3 regions of the Trichocoleus desertorum AS-A10 genome follow, and region 2 is predicted to be linked to each of the others. Evidence: predicted binding sites of a transcription regulator. Region 2 holds the regulator's gene; each other region holds the start of a gene.

Region 1 (3,282 bases), on a different contig from region 2:
TCGGCTAGATAACTAGCGTCACGAGCGACCCCAGAAAAGCGACCTGACCCCCAAGTGTAGAGCCAGGGAAGTCCTAGAAAATATAGCCCCCAAACTCCGGTTACACCGCGTTCATGACCTGGATACCCCTTGCCATCAAAGACAGGCACTTCTACCCAACTAAAATCAGTCTGATATCCAGTACACCAAATCACTGCACTGATATTGGCTTGAGCATAGTCTAAGCTAAGAATCGACTGCTCAGGCTGCCAGATTGGATGATAAGCAGGTTCTGTAGGAGCCTCAATCTGATTTTTTTCAATAAATCCATCGATAGTTTTCTTGATACTTTCCGCCACCGCATCGGCTTGATCTAAATTTTGCTGCAAGTTATCCCAGAATTCCAACTGGCGATCGCTAATGTCCTTCAGCCTGCCATACAACTGCATTCCTTCTAGGGCAAACTGTCGCAAATCAATTTCTCGACCGCCATCTCGACCTGTAACATAGTGATTAGCTTTGGCTCTCACTTTTTCTTTTTGGGGATGCTCCTCAATCGATAAATCGTAATATCCCATCTGGTCCAGCCAATCGACCACATCTTTACCTCGGTACCGCCGGGGCGATCGCGGTGCACTCCCCACACAGAGATGTACTTGTCTGCCAGCCAAGTGCAGATCCTCAGCAATTTGGCATCCTGACTGCCCCGTACCTATGACCAACATGGCTCCAGGCGGTAAGGACTGGGAGTTTTTATATTCTGAAGCGTGGAGTTGCGTGATGTTTTTAGGGAGCCGTTCAGCAATCTTTGGCACCTTAGGAAGATGGTAGCTACCGGATGCCACAACTACCTGGTCAGCCGTGTATTCTCCAATTGAAGTTGTCACCTCAAAGAAGTTTTGGGCTACATTCTGACTAAGCTTTAATACCTCAACACCTTGCTGAATGGGAGGATCGAAAGAGGCAGCATAAGCTTCAACGTATTGTACAATTTCGTTTTTCTGCATGAAACCATGAGGATCATTACCTGGATAGGCATAGCCTGGGAGTTTACATTGCCAATTGGGTGTGACCAAACAAAAGGAGTCCCAGCGTTTAGTGCGCCAAGCATAGCCAATTTTGTTCTTCTCAAAAACAACGTGATTAATGCCTCTCTCCTTTAAGCAATAGCTCATGGAGAGTCCTGCCTGACCTCCACCTACAATAATGACTGAATAGTGATTGTTCATAAGCTGACTTCTGACTGGCTGGAATGTGTTGCCAGATTAAGTCCTGATTTCGCAAGTCTTTGTATCTCTCACTACGGAAGCGGGAGATCTAGTAATAAGGACAGGAGAAACGATCGCAGCACTTCCTCAGATTTATGTAACCAGCCATCCCTTAGCGATCGCCTGATAAATCGCTTGGCAACGAGTCCGCGCCTGCAATTTCGCCAAGACATTATTCATGTGAAACTTAACGGTACTTTCGCTAATGATTAGATGATCGGCAATATCGCGATCGCGATGTCCCTGAGTCAACAAAGCCAGAATCTCCAACTCTCGCTCAGACAGAGGTTGCTGTTTCTCCAAATCTGGGTCGATACCCCACGATTCACCCTGGGACAACGCTTCTACCGCCTGTCTCAATGTCTCTGGGCTGGTAGACAAATCAACTTTACCTCGAATCCCCTTCGGTGCAATTTGACTTCCCTGTTGCACCCACAGCACCCATTTCGCTGTCTGAATTTGTGTGGCATCATCGGTCAATAAAGGTACATTTTTGTCTGCTTCTTTGGCTATTCCACGGCAAAGTGGTAGACCTGCCGAAAAAGCTAGGTGTGTAAAGGCTAGTTGTAGAACTGATGAGTGGCATTGAATTCGCAATTGATGATCACCGCGATCGCGCCAATTGGGTACTTTGAGCAAAAACTGCATGGCCCGTTGATTACTGGTGGCTCGGGTTTGCAGCACTCCCCCTAAACAGGTGACAGTAAAAAACAGTTTATTTAGAGAGGACGGCAAGCCATTTGGTGGATCGAGGTCGGGAAAATGAGTTGCCGGAATCATGGCCTCTAATGCTACAGACTCTGCTGTATAAATCAGCCGACAATAGTGACAGGTAAATTGGTACAAAGTTTCGGCTGCTTGCAAGAAGACATAAGCTACTGGCAGAGGGAGAGGTCGCTCTGTGCCTACCAAAGTTAAGCGGGTATCACTTAGCAGACTGACTAATTGATCAGAAAGAGAGAGATAGTTGAATTTAAGGCTCTGAACCGCAGGCTGGGCCATCGACTGCATCGAGGTTTGCCAAATCTGCTTTTCCTGCTGATATTGTATAGCTGTGTCTAAGGCGATCGCTGTAACCGTGCAAAGAGTCTGTAAAACCTCTAGAAACTCTGTCTCCATTGCTTGATGGCTAAAAGTTGCCAGCACGCCGATGACTTTATCTTGAATCACTAAGGGATATCCTGCAAATCCTCGAATGTTGTTAGCGATCGCCCATTCGCGATTTCCCACCCAAGTTTCTGCCGCAAGATGATTGCTCAAAAAGGAAACTCGATTTTGAGCAATTTTGCCCACTTTGTAAGCTCCCATCGGGACTCGCCCAAAGGTGCCATTGAGATGTGTATACATGCCTGAGGAAGCAACTAGCTTTAAGGTAGTTTGCTCTGGTTCTAGTAGCCAGATCCGGGCTAAGGCACAGTCAAACTTCTCTACCAAGCCATTGGCGACCCGACGGGCTATTTCTTCTGGTTCTAAGCAACCAGAAAAGCCTTGGGCAATTTCATTGCCCTGCTGCAAGTCAAACAGAATTCGAGTTGCATCAAGGTGCTCTATCAACGGATTAGGCATTGGTATATCGCTCCAGTCCCTAATCTATTGAGGACTAGATTGTTTCCTGACTCTGTATCTCAAGTTACGGAAGGGCTACCTGTTTCGGTATAGGGGCGATCTATATAAACCTAATATTTCCCTACAGCTTTTGGCAGACTCACTGAAACATCTAACCTGAGTTAGGTGGATGATACCTGAAACCTAGACAGAATCAAGGTATTCAAGCCTTTTTGCTTGAAACATAATCCAGTGTAGGGCTGGCTTGCTGCTCTTTAATACTTTTCCCATAAGGATTGGGTCCCAAGAACAAAACATTCATTAACTTAACTTTCCTATAAGAGACATAACAAGAGACACAACATGGTTACAACCCTAAACGATACAAAGCGGCTCGCGATCGCAGAAAGATTGGCAGACCTGAGAGCACTTCAGGCTTTCATTCTCTCCAACGATCAAAAACTAATTGAAGCTTGCCCTTACCAAGACG
Region 2 (3,282 bases):
ACCATTCGCAGCGATCTGTACTCCTTCCGTGAGTACTCCCGCGCCTCTGGCTCGAAACTCCGTGGCGGCTAGCAGCAGTTCGATCCGCTTTTGAATGTCGGCTTCAGTTAGGGTAGATGGATCAACTGAAGCGGCAGCAATGACATCACCAGACAGAAATGCCACTTGGTTGAACGTAGCGCTCGCCACCACCTGAACGCTCTTTTCTCCTAGGACATAGTTACCCGCTGAGAGAATTCTAATGACGTAATCGCGACCATCTTCAATTTGGTCAACCAGTTGTTCTACTTCCGGTCTGGTGATTTGAATAATCTGTTCGCTGACTTGACCAGCACCAGGACGGGTCAACTTGATAGCGTTACGATTTGCTTCTCGCAGTAATTGGTCTACTGCTTGCTGAGCGCCCGTGGGAGAAACGATCCGCACGACGCCTGCTGACAACACTTGTCCTCGGAAGAGAGCGACGTTGCCTTGGCGTAGGGTTTCATACTGCGCTTGATAGTACTGGTAGTACCGCTGCAAGGTTTGGACAGCTTTCTCTAGATTGGCCTGTTGAACCTCTAAATCTTTAGTTTCTTTAATCAAGTTTTGGCGCTCGTTATCCAGTCGGTCGATCTCGGAGCGGAGTCCCGTTGCTTGCTGAGAAACAGTGCTTAGTTGCGTTTGAGTTCGGTTTAGTTCTGCTTCGGTGCGGTCTTTGGCATCTTCAATCCGATCCTTTTCTGCTTCCGCGCGGCTCAGTTGGCTCTGAGTTTGATCGAGCTGAGCTTCGGTGCGGGCTCTTTCAGTCTCGACTCGGCCTAGCTGGGTTTGGGTACGATTTAGCTGTGCTTCTGTCGTCGCTTGCTTGGCGATCGCGGCCTTAAGAAACAAATTAATTCGATCCAGCCGTTGTTGAGCCGAAACTTGCTCGGCGCGGGCTTGGGTCAGCTCTTGCTCAACTTGATTTTTTTGAACTCTCGTCTTTGCTAAATCTTCTCGCGCTCTAGAGAGGTTTTTCTGAATTTTGCCCAATTCAAAAACGCCAGTCCGGAGTTGATCACTCACAGCAAACAAAATGGCGAGTGTAGAAGCGGAAATGATGCCACCCGTGACAATCGTCACCAAGACTGCGGTTTTGCGGGGACGCAAGTTAAACAAGCTGAGGCGAGCCTTGCCTACGCGCGTACCGATGCGATCGCCCACCGTTGCGATCACACCCCCCAACACCAAGATTGCCACAATTAAGATGTACCCGCTGGTCATCTACCCTCAGGAAGCCATTTGGCTCACACCCAACTCAGATACAGCCTATCTCATGCCCTGGAAGTTTTGTGTGCCATCACACCTGTAGGACGACAACAAGCAGACCCAGATAGCAAAAGTTGCTGCCTTGCCTCAGCGTCAGGAGAGCATCACGGCTCTCTTTGTTTCCTCGCAGGAGTGCCATGAAGCACCTTCCTCGGCCAGAGAGCTGTATTCAAGTCGCTGTAAGCGCTTGTTATTACTAGAGGTTAACCATAGCAGATCAACTGAACTGTTGACTGAGAGCGACGGGATTATGAACCGTAATTTTTTTCTTATGGATGGAAATCATCTTCTCCTGTCGCAGATCTCCAAGTAGGCGCGTGACTGTGACGCGGGTGGAACCAATCGCTTCTGCGATCGCCTGATGCGACAATTTCAAGTCAATTGTGATCCCGTCAGGGCCAGGAACGCCGAAGTCACGACAGAGGATGAGCAAGAAGCTGACCAAGCGTGATCCCATATCCCGGTGGGCTAAGGTTTCGATCATCATCTCAGTTTGCAAGATGCGCGAAGACAACCCTTGCAACATCAGCATCGACAGCTCTGGGTTATCCTTGAGAGCTTTTTCCACTTGTTCAATGGGCACCGACAGTAATTCCGCCGGAGTAAAAGCAACTGCGTGATAAAAGCGATCGGAACGATTGCCCGTAATCAGCGAGAGAACCCCAAAAACACTATTTTCTCGCAGCAAAGCTACGGTGATTTCTTCGCCCGCTTCATAAACGCGAGACAGTTTGACCGCACCTCGGACCAAAAAGTAGACACGCTCCGCTGGATCACCGGGGAAGAAAATCGTCTTGCCTCGATCAAACGTTTCGATCACGGGAGGAAATGCTCCGCCTCCCAGTTGACGAAACACAGATGCTAACGGCCTATCCTGCGTCATTACCATATCCTTTTACCTTTTCGATGCCCTTCTCCAACCTTCATGGGCCGCTCGTCTGGAGATGAACCTTACGAAGGTGAGCCAACTGTAAGCAATTGATGACTTTAGAACACTTAAACTTACTCTAGAGTCATTTTTTGTTCTATTTGATACACAATCTGCCAGCGATCGCCAATGGCTGAAGAATTTAACTGCTGTTTCGAGGACCACAAACGAACGGATCTTGGCTGTCAGCGGCCTATTTAGACCCTATCTTACTCCCCCTAAAGACAGATATCTCGTGATAGGACTCAAGGCAGCGTATCACCCTACCAGCAACAGTCGATGTCAATATCTTTAAGCCCCCATCTTTGAGTATTCTCGTAATTGCCCTTAACGAAGAGATTGCCATGCTGGATCTGACCGGAAAAAATGCCTTAGTCACAGGCATTGCTAACAATCGCTCAATTGCTTGGGGAATTGCCCAACAACTCCATAAAGCGGGTGCCAACCTAGGGATTACCTATCTGCCCGATGAGCGGGGCAAGATGGAAAAAAAAGTAGCAGAATTGGTTGAACCGCTACAACCCAGCTTGTTTGTGCCTTGCAATGTGCAAGATGATGCTCAGATTCAGTCCACCTTTGAGACTGTGAAGGAGAAGTGGGGCAAGCTAGATATCTTGGTTCACTGTCTGGCCTTTGCCAACAAAGATGACTTATCTGGCCACTTTAGCAACACCTCGCGGCCAGGATTTACCACAGCCTTAGACATCAGCACTTATTCCTTAATTCAGCTCAGTGGTGCCGCTAAACCCCTGATGACAGAAGGCGGCAGCATTGTCACTCTGACTTATTTGGGCGGGGTGCGTGTGGTGCCCAACTATAACGTTATGGGCATTGCCAAAGCGGGCTTAGAAATGAGCGTTAAATACTTGGCGGCAGAACTAGGCCCCCACAATATTCGAGTCAATGGCATTTCTGCGGGCCCAATTAGAACTCTCGCCTCCTCTGCGGTTGGGGGAATTCTGGACATGATTCATCATGTGGAAGAAGTGGCACCCCTGCGGCGCACTGTGACTCAACTAGAAGTTGGCAATACAGCGGCGTTCCTATGCAGTGATTTGTCCAGC
Region 3 (3,282 bases), on a different contig from region 2:
ATACTGCTTATAGATTTTGACGGCATAAGTGGTAGAAACGCCGTGACTTTGCAGAAACAGCATCACCTCTTTGATCGCCTTCTGAGTTTCCCAAGCCGCCTGGATCATTTTGACCCGCTTCTTGGCAATTCCGGGCACTTCTCCTAGGCGATCGCACTGATTTTCGATTACCTCTAAGGTTTCTAGGCCAAAGTGCGCCACAATCCGCTTGGCAGTTACAGGACCAATCCCCTTAATTAGGCCACTCCCTAGATACTTTTCAATGCCTGTCAGGGTTGCAGGTTTAGTTTCTCGGTAATAAGTCACCTCAAACTGCGGCCCAAACTTGGGATGCTCTCGCCAGATCCCTTGCATTTGAAGTGTTTGGCCCGCTTGAATACTGGGGAAGTTACCGACAATTGTGACTAGGTCTCTGGCTCGCGGTGCCTTGAGTCGAGCGATTGTGTAACCTGACTCTTCAGAATGAAAGGTCAGGCGCTCTACCACTCCTTGCAATTGCTCGGTCTGAGCCGATGGGGCGGCATTCGCTGGGCCATAGGATGGTGAAGGAGTGGACATAGTAACCCGATAACCTTGTCAACAGCTACCAAATCAAAATTTCAAACACTTAAAACGATGAACCCGGTTGCTTCAAGAACTCCGCTTCTTCAGGAGTTGTTGTACGGCCCAAAATTTGATTGCGATGGGGAAAGCGCCCAAATCCTTCAATAATTTCTTTATGGCGAACCGCATAGGGAAACATATCACCAGCATCTGGATCGTCACTCAACTGCCGAAACAGTTCTACTGATAAGCGCTGGTGTTCTAAATTCTCACTGTGCTCGAAGGGTAAGTAAATAAACATCCGCTGCACAGGTAACAAAGCTTGGTCAAAATCCTGCGCGATCGCTTGCTGAGCCGTGATTAAAGCTTGAGCATCCGTAGCATAAGCTCGGCGATCGCCCCGAAAGATATGGCGCGGAAACTGATCGAACAACAATATCAAGGCCAAACAACCATCAGGGGAAGCTGTCCAACCATTGTAGTGACCAGCCACGGCTGCTTCGTAGTTGGATAGAAAGCGATCGCGGATGTCTCGATCAAAATTTGGATCCTTTGCGAACCAAATCTTGCGGCTCTTGCCATAACTACTTGATTCTGGACTGCCAAACCAGAAATTTAGGATTTGCTCAATGCGTAACATGCTGCCTACTTTTGTGGCTTACCCAAACTTGCCCTAATCAAAATTCTAGCGATCGCTACCACCTATGTTTTGGTAGCCACCACTTATCACTTTTGCTCCAGGGAAAATGTAACGAATTTTACCAAAATCCAGAGTGATCCCCATTCAGAAGGCTAGGCTACGGATAGATACCCAGTTCGCAGAGAGACTGCGATTGTGAGAGTAATGTTATGGGTTCACCATCACTCCTGCCTCTAGAACCTGCTTCACCTGCCCACATTTGTCCCTTAGATCAAACCTGTAGCTATCTGGACGAAGCCGCTAGAGAACTTCAACTAGATGCTGGTTTACAGGCTATCTTGAGCCATCCTCGTAAAGTCGTCACCGTCTCGATCCCCATCAAACTGGATAACGGTACTGTACAAGTTCTGGCGGGGCACCGAGTTCAGCACTGTGATGTCCTCGGTCCCTATAAAGGCGGTACACGCTATCATCCCGCCGTGACTTTACGGGAAGTTTCGGCTCTAGCCATGCTAATGACCTGGAAGTGCGCCCTCTTAGGCATTCCTTATGGAGGTGCGAAAGGGGGAATTGCCATTAATCCCAACGATTACAGTGTCAGTGAGCTAGAACGAATTACTCGCCGCTACACCAACGAGTTAATCAAAGATATTGGGCCCTCTGTAGATATTCCTGCGCCCGATGTTGGCACCTCCGCGCGGGAAATGGCCTGGATGATGGACACCTACTCCATGAACGTAGGTCACGCTGTCCCCGGAGTAGTGACAGGTAAACCGATCTCAATTGGTGGTTCTCTCGGACGAGAAATGGCTACAGGTCGAGGCGTAATGATCACGGTCCGGGAGGCGCTAGCAGCTCAGGGCAAGTCTTTGGCAGGTGCCCGGATTGTCATCCAAGGATTTGGTAATGTTGGCCGATCCGCCGCCCAGTTGCTATACGAAGCTGGCGCTAGAATTTTGGCTGTCTCCACCAGTACCAACGGTCTGTTTGCTGACGCTGGCCTGGATATTCCAGCCTTGCTAGCCTATGCTGCCGAAAACCATAAGAGCTTAGTTGGATTTCCCGGTTCCACGTCGATTAGCAATGACGATCTCTTGCTCCTTCCCTGCGATGTCTTGATTCCAGCCGCTTTAGAAAACCAAATTACTGAAGCTAATGTCGCTCAAGTCAAGGCTCAGATCATCGTAGAAGCAGCCAATGGCCCAGTGACATTAGCCGCAGATCAAGCCCTGGAAGCGAGAGGTGTTACGGTATTTCCTGATATTCTCGCTAACGCAGGTGGAGTCGTCGTGAGTTACCTGGAATGGGTGCAGGGGCTTTCCTATGTCTTCTGGGACGAAGAACGAGTAAACCGCGAAATGGAAAGCTTGATGGTGTATGCCTTCCAGCGTGTCTTGCAGCAATCCCAAAACCGCCAAGTTCCACTCCGCTTAGCAGCCTATACTCTGGCTGTGGGACGAGTGGCCCAAGCTGTCAGCGATCGCGGGCTCTACCCTTAATTCTCGATCCCCCTGTTTAGAAGATTGGGGTTTTAGCGATCGCCATTGCCTGAATTGAAGAGAAGATGGCGATCGCTAAGCCCTTTGAAAACACAATAAAGCAAATTATTTTTCCCAAGTCACAGCCACCTCATGACTTTGGCATTGCTGTTTGATTTGCCTCAGTCTTTGCTGAGTTACTTCCCCGTATAAGTGCAGCCGCTTTTCGTGAGATGGATAGTACTTGCTATAGGCTAGAACTTGTCCAAGCCCATGCTTCCAATCCGGCGCACACTTAACTTCGATGACTTCCCTTTTCGTAAGAACATCGATTCTGCCGTCTGGAGTTTGAACCTCAGTTTTGCCCTTTAGTTTCGCAGCTAACCTATCGCGGTACTCAGATTCTCTTCCAGCTTGCCTCCTATCAAAAGAACTCTCTACAAATTCTTTTAGAGGTTCTGGAGTAACCTCAATCAACGTATCAACCAAAAAATTTTCTAAATTCTGGCTTAAATCTGAGACTGACTTCTTAAGTAAGCGTTGGAGAGGGTCAGCTTTCTTTCTAGGCATGATGTTTGAGTGCTAGCAGCCACACCCAGAAACCACTACATCTTTGAGCAA

The links. Region 2 encodes NtcA, which controls nitrogen genes in cyanobacteria. Its sites were predicted from a motif close to TTTGTANNNNNNNNTACAAA; they were not measured.
Region 1: the regulator NtcA is predicted to act here: its motif matches at 1,267-1,286, upstream of NDA01_RS15885 (MSMEG_0569 family flavin-dependent oxidoreductase).
Region 3: the regulator NtcA is predicted to act here: its motif matches at 1,289-1,308, upstream of NDA01_RS20300 (Glu/Leu/Phe/Val family dehydrogenase).

The regions. Positions count from the first base shown of each region.
Region 1 covers NZ_JAMPKN010000011.1:74,819-78,100, reverse strand. The annotation lists gene NDA01_RS15885 (MSMEG_0569 family flavin-dependent oxidoreductase) at 1-1,208, opposite strand, end outside; gene NDA01_RS15880 (LuxR C-terminal-related transcriptional regulator) at 1,341-2,813, opposite strand; gene NDA01_RS15875 (hemerythrin domain-containing protein) at 3,156-3,282, shown strand, end outside.
Region 2 covers NZ_JAMPKN010000001.1:371,987-375,268, forward strand. The annotation lists gene NDA01_RS01670 (DUF3084 family protein) at 1-1,245, opposite strand, end outside; gene ntcA (global nitrogen regulator NtcA) at 1,508-2,173, opposite strand; gene fabI (enoyl-ACP reductase FabI) at 2,524-3,282, shown strand, end outside.
Region 3 covers NZ_JAMPKN010000018.1:28,726-32,007, forward strand. The annotation lists gene recD2 (SF1B family DNA helicase RecD2) at 1-558, opposite strand, end outside; gene NDA01_RS20295 (DUF924 family protein) at 608-1,183, opposite strand; gene NDA01_RS20300 (Glu/Leu/Phe/Val family dehydrogenase) at 1,393-2,682, shown strand; gene NDA01_RS20305 (hypothetical protein) at 2,788-3,231, opposite strand; gene NDA01_RS20310 (hypothetical protein) at 3,244-3,282, opposite strand, start outside.